2 regions of the Gordonia aurantiaca genome follow, and region 1 is predicted to be linked to the other one. Evidence: predicted binding sites of a transcription regulator. Region 1 holds the regulator's gene; the other holds the start of a gene.

Evidence for each region. Region 1 encodes LexA, which represses DNA repair genes until DNA is damaged. Its sites were predicted from a motif close to CGAACANNTGTTCG; they were not measured.
Region 2: a site for LexA is predicted at 2,149-2,162, ahead of ABFT43_RS00765 (HNH endonuclease signature motif containing protein). Genes of this name have one in related genera too.

Annotation. Positions count from the first base shown of each region.
Region 1 is NZ_JBDUUF010000005.1:205,574-211,556, reverse strand. Features, by position in the region: gene ABFT43_RS12250 (DeoR/GlpR family DNA-binding transcription regulator) at 1-388, opposite strand, end outside; gene ABFT43_RS12245 (putative PEP-binding protein) at 493-2,193, shown strand; gene lexA (transcriptional repressor LexA) at 2,177-2,884, opposite strand; gene ABFT43_RS12235 (LysM peptidoglycan-binding domain-containing protein) at 3,107-3,667, shown strand; gene nrdR (transcriptional regulator NrdR) at 3,766-4,260, shown strand; gene hrpA (ATP-dependent RNA helicase HrpA) at 4,234-5,983, opposite strand, start outside.
Region 2 is NZ_JBDUUF010000001.1:165,570-171,552, forward strand. Features, by position in the region: gene ABFT43_RS00745 (hypothetical protein) at 1-1,027, opposite strand, end outside; gene ABFT43_RS00750 (alpha/beta fold hydrolase) at 1,323-1,517, shown strand; gene ABFT43_RS00755 (hypothetical protein) at 1,639-1,878, shown strand; tRNA gene ABFT43_RS00760 (tRNA-Gly) at 1,961-2,034, opposite strand; gene ABFT43_RS00765 (HNH endonuclease signature motif containing protein) at 2,191-3,693, shown strand; gene dcd (dCTP deaminase) at 3,714-4,283, shown strand; gene ABFT43_RS00775 (UDP-glucose dehydrogenase family protein) at 4,588-5,983, shown strand, end outside.

The DNA of each region.
Region 1 (5,983 bases):
CGATGGGCAGGCTGTTGGTGATGAGGGTCAGTGTGCGATCGCGGGGCAGTGCCTCGGCCGCGCGATAGGTCGTGGTGCCGGCGTCGAACAGGACCGATCCGCCGTCGGGTGGGAGAAAGGACATCGCGGCACGACCGATCGCGGCCTTCTCCTCGGTCTGGGCGGTCTCCCGCTCGGCGACGCCGAGTTCTGCGACGACACGCATCACCTCGGGGCGGACGGCCCCGCCGTGCACGCGCTGCACGTGTCCCGCCTTCTCGAGAACCGCGAGGTCGCGACGAACGGTCTCGCTGGTCACATCGAACTTCGCGGCGAGCTCGGCCACCGATGCCCGGCCCGCGACGCGAACCTCGTCGGCGATGGCCTGTTGTCTCTCCTCGGCGTACACGCTGCTCCGATCTGATGTGGGATCGTGTTGGTTTCGGTGTTGATGTGATTCTGTTTACGCTTGTTTGTGTTGACAAGTCAAGGCGTTTTTGTAAGCGTGGTCACATGACGCAGACGCTGACAGGCACCCCGGTCGTCGGTGGCGTGGCCTACGGCCCCGCGCTCTGGCCGGGGGTGCGGCCCGATCACTCCGCCGAGGCGCTCGGTTCGACCAGCGAGGTGCCGGAGGATCGTCGAGCGGACGAGGTCAAACGGTTCGCCCGCGCCGCAGCTGTCGTGGCCGCACGCCTGCGTGACCGGGCGTCACAGAACACCGGCGCGGCCGCCGAGGTGCTCGCCGCGACGGCAGCGCTCGCAGAGGACCGCGGCTGGGTCGGTGCGGCGACGAAGCTCGTCGAGAAGGGGGTGAGCGCACCGGCGGCGGCCGCGGCCGCAACCGAACAGTTCGCCGCGGTGTTCAGCAGGATGGGCGGCCTGATGGCCGAACGCGTCACCGACCTCAACGACGTCCGCGACCGCGTCGTCGCCGAACTTCTCGGCCTGCCGGAGCCCGGCGTCCCGACGCCGGACGTCCCGTCGGTGCTGCTCGCCGATGATCTCGCGCCCGCCGACACCGCGGGTCTCGACCCCGCCACGACCATCGCGCTGGTGACCCGTCTCGGCGGCCCCACCAGTCACACCGCGATCATCGCGCGCCAGCTCGGGATCCCGTGTGTCGTCGCCGTGCCCGGACTCGGCGCGATCGACGTGGGCACACCGGTTCTCGTCGACGGGACCGCGGGAGAGGTCGTCGTCGCCCCCGACGCCGCGGAGGCGCAGGAGAGGGTCACGGCACATCGACGTCGCGCCGCGCGGATCGCGGGCTGGACCGGACCCGGCCGCACCGCCGACGGCGTCGAGGTCGCCGTCCTGGCCAACGTCGCAGACGGCGCGTCGGCCCGCGCCGCGACGGCGCATCCCGTCGAAGGGGTGGGCCTGTTCCGCACCGAACTAGCCTTTCTCGGACGCGCCGACGAGCCGTCGGTCGACGACCAGGCCGCCATCTACCGCGAGGTCTTCGACGCGTTCGCCGGCCGGAAGGTGGTCGTGCGCACCCTCGACGCAGGCTCGGACAAGCCGCTGCGGTTCGTCGACCACCCGGACGAGGCCAACCCGGCCCTCGGTGTGCGCGGTGATCGGATCGCGTTGGCGCACCCGGAGATCCGTGAACGCCAGCTCGACGCGATAGCACAGGCGGCGCGGGAGACCGGGAGCCGGCCGTGGGTGATGGCGCCGATGATCGCCTCGCCGGCCGAGGCCGCGGCCTTCGCGGCGCGGGTACGCGCGCGCGACCTCGTCGCCGGGGTCATGGTCGAGGTGCCCGCCGCGGCGATCCTCGCGCCCGCGATCCTCGCCGAGGTCGACTTCGTGTCGATCGGCACCAATGACCTCACGCAGTACACGATGGCCGCCGACCGGATGTCGGCCGACCTCTCCGCCCTCACCGACCCGTGGCAACCCGCGGTACTGCACCTCGTCGCGGCGGTCGCGAAAGCCGGTCGCGCCCTGGGTAAACCGGTGGGCGTCTGCGGCGAGGCGGCGGCCGACCCGGCTCTGGCGTGCGTCCTGGTGGGTCTCGGCGTCACCTCGCTGTCGAGTGCCCCGGCCGCGTCCGCGGCCGTCGGCGCCGCACTCGGCGAGGTCACTCTCACCGCATGTGAGAACGCGGCGGCCGCTGCGCTGGCCACCACCGATCCGGCTGCGGCCCGCGCGGCGGCCGCCGCGGTGCTCGGAAGTGAACCCGAGGGTGTCAGATCCGCCGGATGACGGTGACGACCTTGCCCAGGATGACGGCGTCGTCACCGGGGATCGGGTCGAACAACTCGTTGTGCGGCATCAGCCACACATGACCCTTCTGGCGCTTGAACGTCTTGACCGTGGCCTCGCCGTCGATCATCGCGGCCACGATGTCGCCGTTGTCGGCCACGTTCTGCTGACGGACCACGACCCAGTCGCCATCGCAGATCGCCGCGTCGATCATCGACTCGCCGACGACCTTCAGCAGGAACAGCGAGCCCTCGCCGACGAGCTCACGGGGGAGTGGGAACACGTCCTCGACGGCCTCCTCGGCGAGGATCGGGCCGCCGGCGGCGATCCGGCCGAGGACCGGCACGAAGGTGGGCTCGGGGAGCGGCTCGCCGGTCGGCGACGTCGGCGTCGGCGGCTCGTTCGGGGCGATGTTCACCGCGCGCGGGCGGTTGGCGTCGCGCTTGAGGAGCCCCTTGCGCTCGAGGGTGCGCAGCTGATGCGCCACCGACGAGGTGGACGTGAGGCCGACCGCGTCGCCGATCTCCCGGATGCTCGGTGGGTAGCCACGCTCGCGCACCGACTTGCGGATCACCTCGAGCACACCCCGCTGCCGCGGCGTGAGGGAGGCCTCTGCCGCCGCGATGTCCTCGGGGCGGACGGGGTCGTCGGCGCCCCGCGGTGGAGTGCGCTTTCCGCCGTCGTCGCTCATGGTCGGGTTCCTCTCGATTCCGAACGTGCTGGTAGATGGCTTGACCGAGGTCGAGCGTAGCCCACGAAACCGACAGCATCAAACATTTGTTCGACGTGTCGCGAGACATTGTCGGGGGCGCGTGGTAGAAATCGAACATCAGTTCATCGAACAGATGATCGATGTTCGAACACCGGCGTTCGGGCTCGAACATCGCGTTCGACCGACCAACCGGAGGGCACCATGCGCACCGCGACTCTCATCGACCCGAGGCGTGTCGACCCGAGGCGTGTCGACCCCGTGCGGATCGCTCCTGATCGTCAGTCCGTCCCGCCCCGGCGGGCGAATCCCCATCGCCGTCCGGGCGACAACCGGCCCGTCGACAACCGTCCGCTGCCTGAGTCGGCGGCGTACGGCCCGCGGATCTCCTCGACCCGCTGCGCGTCGCCGGTCGGCACCCGCGGTCGGGGGCCCCTCGCCGCGCCCCGCGTCGAGGTCGCCCCGGCATCCACGATCCGGCGTCGCCGCCGCACCGCGGCGGCGATCCTCGCCGGCGTGGGCCTTGCCCTTTCGGTGTGGGTCCTGTCGGTCGTCGGCCAGAACTACGCCGCCTCGGTCACCCCGCCGACGGTGGGCACCGAGGTCGTCCACGTCCGCTCGGGTGACTCGCTGAACACCATCGCCGCCCGCGTCGCGCCCGACCTGCCCCGCGAGGCCGTCGTCGAGGACATCGTCCGACTGAACGACCTGCCGTCGACTGGTCTGCGGGTCGGTCAGCCACTCCTGGCCCCCAGGTACTCATAGGCCCGGCGGTATCCTCGATGTCACTGGGATCGGCCGAGACACGGCCCGGCGCGGCGACCGTCCGTGCGGAGAGATCCCGCGACCCGCGTGAGGATACGATGCGCTGCCCCTTCTGCAAGAACGACGACACCAAGGTCATCGACTCACGTGTCGCTGACGAGGGACAGGCCATTCGCCGGCGTCGCTCCTGCGTCGCATGCGGTCGCCGCTTCTCGACCGTGGAGAGCGCGGTGCTCGCCGTCGTCAAGCGCAACGGCGTCACCGAGCCGTTCAGCCGCGAGAAGGTCATGCGCGGAGTGCGGCGCGCCTGCCAGGGACGCGACGTCGCCGAGGACGCACTGGCACAACTCGCGCAGCAGGTCGAGGACACGGTCCGTGCCAGCGGTTCGGCCGAGATCCCCAGCAACGAGGTCGGCCTCGCGATCCTCGGTCCCCTCCGCGATCTCGACGAGGTCGCCTACCTTCGCTTCGCCTCGGTGTACCGGTCCTTCGACTCGATCGAGGACTTCCAGCGCGAGATCGACGAGCTGCGCGCGGCCAAGGCGGTCGGCGAGGCCGCCAGGGAATCAGCCGAGTCGGTCCAGAGTTCGTAGGACCCGCTTCTCCGACACCGGGTAGGCGGTGCCGAGTCGCTCGGCGAACAATCCCACCCGGAGCTCCTCCACGAGCCACTGGGCCTCCTCGTTGACGAGGTCCCGACGATGCTCGGGGACCTGCGCGAGCCGCTGCGCCCAGCGTTCGGTGACGCGGTCCACCACGGCCACACCCGCCTGATCACGCGCCGCGGCCGCCGGCAGCGCCTCGAGACGCGCCTGCGCCGCCGCCAGATAGCGCGGCACGTGCTGCAGATGCCTGCGCGGGGTGGCGACCACAAACCCGTCGAACACCAGATTGTCGAGTTGTTCGGCGACGTCGTCGGCCGCGACCGAACCGGCATGCCGGTCGATCGCCGCCCGCACTGGCGCGACATGACGCAGGATCTCCACCGCCAGATCGAAATATGCGGGCGCCGCCTCGGCGATGCGGGGTCGGACACGCTCGGCGAGCGCCCGGAATGCCTCCGGTGAACGGACTCCGGTGATCGTGGCGGCATCGAGCTCCTCGACGGTGTCCCGGATCGAGCGTCGCGTGCAATCGGCGAGCAGCGCGTCGAGGTCGGGATACGGGCTCTGGCTGAGCGCGAGCCGGTCGGTGGCCGCCAGCGACCCGGCGATACGGCGCTGCAACGGCGGGACGGCGAGGTCGAGCAGCGCGACGATTCCCCTGCGCAGCAACCGCTCCCGCGTCTGCTCGGATGCGGCATCCACCACGACGACACCGCGGGAACGGCCGGTGTCGTCGGTGACGGCGTCGATGGCCGGGTACCGGGTGAGTTTCTGCCCGGCGACGTCGACGGTCCGCGCCACCGGCAACGTGCCGATGCCGTCGGCGGTCCATTCGCGGTAGAGCGTCTTCTTCACCGTCTTGGGGGCGGCGGACCTGGTCGAGCGTTGCAGTTCGGCGAGCGAATCGGACCGGGCGACGATGGTCCCGCGGGCGTCGACGACGGCGAAATGCATGCGCAGATGGGTCGGGATGCGGTCGGTGTCGAAATCGGCCGGGGTGACCGCCATCCCGGTGATCGCCGACAGCTCGCGCGCCAGCCCGACGACGAGTGGTTCGCTGCGCGGCGTGAGGCGGCCGAGCGCGAGGTCGGCGAACTGCTGCGCCGGCGACATCGACTTGCGCAGCCGCTTGGGCAGCGATTTCACCAGTGCCGTCGCCAGCTCCGACCGCATGCCGGGCACCGACCAGTCGAATCCGGCAGGCCGGATGTGGGGGAGCAGGGCCTGCGGGATGACGACGGTGACGCCGTCGTCGGGCGCGCCCGGCTCGAAGCGGTAGCGCAGCTCGAGGCGCGTGTCACCCTGTTGCCATGCGCCCGGGTAGTCGGTGGGTGCGACCGCGGTGGTCGACGCCACGTCCTCCGGGGTGAGGTCGAGTAGCGCGGGGTTCTTACGACGGGCCTTCTTCCACCAGGTGTCGAAGTGGCGGGTGGAGGTGACCTCGGGGCCGATGCGCTTGTCGTAGAACTCGAAGAGCTGGTCCTCGGTGATGACGAGGCCGCGGGTGCGGGTGCGGTTCTCGATGTCCGACGCGGCTTCGAGGAGGGCGCGGTTGCGTTGGAAGAACGGATGATTCGTCTTCCAGTCGCCCTCGACGAGCGCGTGCCGGATGAACAGCTCGCGCGCGACCACCGGGTCGACCGGGCCGTAGTCGACGCGCCGGCGCGCGACGAGCGTCACCCCGTAGAGTGTGACGCGTTCGTACGCCATC
Region 2 (5,983 bases), on a different contig from region 1:
GCAGGGCGTCGACCAGCCGCCGCCACCAGGGCGGACGTCCGAATTCCTCGAGAAGTCCGGTCGCGATCTCCGGCGTCAGCAACTCGTCCGGGATGAGCAGCACGTCGGTCGAGGTCCGCGAGGTCACCCGAAGGGAGGTACCGAGCCGTCCGACCCGACGGATCGAGGCACGATCGAGCGTGCGGTCGTACGTGCCGAGTCGCAACCGGATTCGATCGGGCCCGTACTCGGCGCTCACCGGGGTGCCGGGCGGCGCGGTCCGCCGGAGCCACCAGCGGCCGAAGAACGGCGTGAAGAACAACAGGGACATCGCCACGATCGCCGCTCCGGGGAGCGCGGCCATCGCATACGCCTCGACGGTGAGCAGTGCGACGAGGGGAACGAGACACGCGAGGTAGAACAATCCGATCGTGAAGGGCCTGAGCATGGAGCGTCGCAGCCGGTCGGCCAGCCCTTCGTCGGCGATGTACTCGACGCGGATGGCGTCGTCGACGTGATCGACCCTCCGGGACATCCGGGGCGGGGGCCCGGCGGATTCGGCGGACACCGTCGTGCCGAGGGAGCGGCAGGAGAACGGACGGCGCCCCTCGCATCTCTTCAGCAGGTCGTCGCGGATCTCGGGCGGCATCAACTCGTCGGGGATGATCAGCCGCGTCCCGAAGCCGGCGATGGTGAATGTCGCAATCCTATCGCGATACCGGACCCATCGGATGCCGTCGACCGGGACCGTCGAGACGTTGCCGGCCCAGCCCGTCGAGATCTCGTCGGGCCGGAACTCGGCTGTCATCGACGTGCCCTCGGGGACCTTCTGGGCCCACTCGCGCGCGGCGGCCCGGTAGAGGAATCCCCAGGTGAACAGGCCCGCAAGCGCGAGACCGCCCAAGGCGCCTAGGGCGAGCGTGAGGAGCACCTTCGAGAGGGGTTCCCCGATCGCGTCGAACACGAGTGAGGCGGTCGGGACGATGACGATGGCCGGGATGAGCACCAGCCACACCAGTGGCTGATCGAGGTAATACGTCCGGCCCATCCGGTTCGTGATGTCCCGTGTGGCGACCGCAGTTGTCCGAGTCCCCGGTCTGCCCGCGCCAGAGCCGGTGGGCGGGGGCGACTCGCTCATTCCGGCCTCACCGGGCGCAGGTTCCGCGCCGGCGCTCCCGATCTCGTCGCATCGTTCCCCCTGGTTCTTCGCATCGGCTCGACGTCGCAGGCGTCGAGCCGAGGATACGACGGGTCGCCCCACTCGCTCGTCACCATCACCGTCGACGACGGGGGAGGTCACCGATTCCGGTCGGACCGAGCCTGCGCGCAGCGATCAGGTTCCGATGCCGCGAGACCCGGCCGAGGTCGTCGCCGAACTGCACGAATTGTCGGACGCTGCCGGTAAGGCGGGGCCGTACCTGCTGGTCGGGCATTCGATGGGCGGCCCGTTGCAGGCGCTCTGCGCCGCCACCTACCCGGACGAGACGGCCGGGCTCGTCCTCGTCGACGCGCCCATGCGGAGCTCCGTGACAGCGTGACCCCGGACCAGTGGGAAATCATCGCCCACCCGAAGCTCGCGCCGGGCACCTATCCGGAGGAGTACATCGCCGAAAGCTACTCGATGGACACGCTTCTCGACGAGGTGGACCGCTGCCGTCGGTGCCGGTCGCCGTCCTCGTCCGCGGCCGGGAGGCGCCGATGCTCGACCCGCCGCCGGAGTACGCGGACGACTACCGGGCGCTGGCCGACGCCTGGCCTAGGGCCAAGGCGGCCTTTGCCGCGAGCCTGCCCGACGCGGAGCTGACCACGGTGCCGGGGACCACCCACCGCATCCAGAACCAGCGCCCCGATGCGGTGGTCGACGCGGTCGACAAGGTGCGCGGTCGTGTGAAGGGGTGAAGTGCGCGTGCAGCATCGGCGGCGACGGCCGACCGGCATCGATGGTGTGCGTCAGAAACCCTGTCTCAGAGCGGGTTTCGAGTGGAGCCGATGACGGGAATCGAACCCGCGTTCTCAGCTTGGGAAGCTGATGTTCTACCATTGAACTACATCGGCGTGCGAGGTCTTCACCTCGCGAGCGAAAGCCTAGCAAACCCTTCCCCGTCCTTCACGGAGGGTGTCGCGATTCCGCCTCTTTCGGTTGCGCACCAGGTAAAACGCCGGTAGAATCGAACGTACATTCGAGTTGGCCATGATGATGGGGGACAGATCATGGCTTTCGTCGAGCCGTCTGCAACACCTACACCACTTCTTCTCGACCAGTACGAGCGTCTCCATGCGCTCCTGGACGAGATCACCCGCACGCGGTCCGGAGAATGCTCCGAGACGCAGCTGCTCGAGGCCGCGATCCAGCACGAGCGTGCCGAACGGCGCATGCTTGCGATCTTCACCGACACCATGGTGGAGATCGAGGAACGTTCGGCGTATCGGCACGCCGGTTGTCAGAACGTCACCAAGTTCCTCATCCATCAGCTCGGCCGGCACGGCGAGGCGAATCGGCTCGCGAACCGGGTGTGGGCGCTCGGCAGGTTCCACGACCTCCAAGGCGAGCTGAACGGGGCCCGTTACCCGGAGACCGCCAAAGGTGTTGCGGAAGGTGCGATATCGGGTCGACACGTCGACGTGATCATCGAGACGATGCAGAAGATCCCGTCCTCTGCCGACACCGTCGACAAGGAGGCCGCCGAGGCGACCCTCGCGCACTACGCGTGCGACTACGATCCGTCGTCGTTGCGCCGGTTGGGTGCGCAGATCCTCGCGCATCTCGATCCCGACGGGACGCTGACCGATGACCGCGACCGTGCTCGCATGCGCGGTATGCGGCTCGGACCCCAGGACAGCCGGCTGATGTCCAGGCTGACCGCCACCCTCGACCCCAAGACCCGGGCCATGCTCGACGTCGTGCTGGCCGTGTGGGCGGCGAAGGGCATGAACAATCCCGACGACCCGGAATCGCCCGCCGGTGACCCCGCGGCCGCGGACCCGGAGGTGCTCGCGGCCGCCGCCGATCGCGACGACCGCTCCCAGGCCAAGCGCAACCACGACGCCTTCACCGCGCTGCTCCGGTACGCACTGGACGGCGGCGCACTCGGCAGGTCGCATCACGGCCTGCCGCCACACCTGATCATCACCATCAGCGAATCCGCGCTGCGTGAACAGGCCGGGGCGCCGGCCCGGACCGCGACGGGCACCCTCGTCCCGATCAAGGACGCGGTCGAGATGGCCGCCGAGGCGCAGGAGTACCTCGAGGTCTTCCGCGACCACACGAGCGAGGTCCTCTACCTCGGGCGCGCCAAGCGGTTCGCGTCGCGTGCCCAGCGGATCGCCGCGGTGGGTCGTGACGGCGGATGCACCGGCCCCGCCTGCACCCGGTCGGCCTTCGAGTCGGAGATGCACCATGTCGTCGAGTGGAAAGCCGACAACGGACCCACCGACATCGACCTGCTCACGATGGCGTGCGGGCCCCACAACCGGTCGGTCGGACACGGCGACGACCAGTGGTCCACGACGATCGAGGCCGAGGGCATCGACGCAGGTCGCGCGGTGTGGCACCCGCCGCGATCGCATCCCGATCGGGCGCCGCGGATCAACCACGCGCACCGCACGGACGCCATCCTCGACCGGATGCGGGCCGAGGCCCGTCGACGGCTGCGGCGCCGGCTCGGACGTCCCGACACCACCGAACGCGACGACACCGGCGCAGATCCGCCCTGATCATTCGATAACCTCGACACGTGCTGCTCTCCGACCGCGACATCCGCTCCGAGATCGCTGGCGGGCGCCTCGCGATTGACCCGTTCGATCCCGGCCTCGTCCAGCCCTCGAGCGTCGACGTCCGGCTCGACAGCCTGTTCCGGGTGTTCAACAACACCCGGTACACCCACATCGACCCGGCGCAGCGTCAGGACGAACTGACCACCCTCGTCGAACCCGCCGAGGGCGAGCCGTTCGTGCTGCACCCGGGTGAGTTCGTGCTGGGTTCCACCCTCGAGGTGTGCACCCTGCCCGACGATCTCGCCGGCCGCCTGGAAGGCAAGTCGTCGCTGGGGCGCCTCGGGCTGCTCACGCACTCCACCGCGGGCTTCATCGACCCCGGTTTCTCCGGGCACATCACCCTCGAGCTGTCGAACGTGGCCAACCTGCCGATCACCCTGTGGCCCGGCATGAAGATCGGGCAGCTGTGCCTGTTCCGCCTGACCAGCCCGGCCGAGAACCCCTACGGCAGCGAGAAGGTCGGGTCCAAGTACCAGGGCCAGCGCGGCCCGACGCCGTCGAAGGCGTACCTGAACTTCATCCGGGACTGAGACCTCATCCGGGACCGGGACCTCATCCGGGACCGACGGAGCCCTCGATACGCGGTGCCGCTCGCTGCGTTCGGTCGACGCCACCCGACCACGCGGTGAGTTCGGCCGCCAGTGCGTCGAGTGGGGTGGGACGGGGGCGACCGGGCATCCCTTCGAGGCCGCGCCGGGGGCCGCAGCCGCCTCGGCGGCCTCGGCAATGCGGGCCTCGCGGGTGGGGCGGGAACGCCGAGCGTTCACCGACTCGATCGCCGGTCGCAACCCACGGTGGGTTCACCCGACAACTCCATGGGTAACCGTGGCGACCATGAAGCTCACGGTCATCGGCTGCGGCTACCTCGGCGCGACACATGCGGCCTGCATGGCCGAACTCGGACACGACGTGCTGGGTGTGGACGTAGACGCCGCCAAGGTCGAGCGGTTGCAATCCGGTGAGGTGCCCTTCTTCGAGCCCGGGCTCTCCGACATCCTCCGCCGCAACCTCGAGGCCGGGCGACTCCGCTTCACCACCGACCACCACGCCGCCGCCGAGCACGCCACCATCCACTTCATCGGCGTCGGCACACCGCAGGAGCCACGCGGGCACGGTGCCGACCTGTCCCACGTGCACTCCGCCATCGACGCCCTGGTCCCGGACCTCCGCGGCCGGCACCTCCTCATCGGCAAGTCCACCGTTCCGGTCGGGACGTGCGCGGCACTGGCGCAGCGCATCTCGTCGCTGAGTGCTCCGGGCGCCGACGTCGAACTGTCGTGGAGTCCGGAGTTCCTGCGCGAGGGCTTCGCCGTCGAGGACACACTCCGACCCGATCGGCTCGTCGTCGGAACGGATGTTCGGTCGGCCACCGCAGGCCGGGGGCCCGATGCTGCGACGGCAGGCACGGTCCTGCGCGAGATCTATCGCGAGATCCTCGACACCGGGGTTCCGTTCATCGAAACCGACTGGGCCACGGCAGAACTCGTCAAAGTGTCGGCCAACGCGTTCCTCGCGACCAAGATCTCGTTCATCAACGCGATGAGCGAATTGTGTGAGATCGCCGGCGCCGACGTCGGGACGCTCGCCGACGCCATCGGCCACGATCCCCGTATCGGTCGGCGATTCCTCGACGCGGGCTTGGGATTCGGCGGAGGCTGCCTGCCCAAGGACATCCGGGCTCTGGCGGCACGGGGCGAGGACATGGGCGCGGCGCGCGCGGTTGGTTTCCTCCGCGAGGTCGACGCCATCAACATGCGACGGCGCGCCGCGGCCGTGGACCTCGTGACCGAGGCGCTCGGCGGTGAGGTGCTCGGACGCAACGTCGCGGTCCTCGGCACGGCGTTCAAACCCGAGAGCGACGACGTCCGTGACTCCCCGGCTCTTGCCGTCGCAGGTCGTCTCGCTCTCGACGGCGCGCTGGTCACCGTCTTCGACCCACAGGCGATGGAGAACTCGCGTCGACTCCAGCCGTCGCTCGGGTACGCCGCCACCGCCCGAGAGGCGTGTGATCGTGCGGATGTGGTCGTGGTCGCCACCGAATGGGCCGAGTTCGTGCACATGTCGCCCGACGAGCTCACGCCCGTCGTCCGGCAGCGGCGGATCGTGGACGCGAGGCGTTGTCTCGACCCGCAGATGTGGCGGGCGGCCGGCTGGGACCATCGCGCGCTCGGCGGCGCCGTGACCAGCCCGAAAGGCGTCCCGCTCGAATCGTTCACGCAGGTTGACGGAT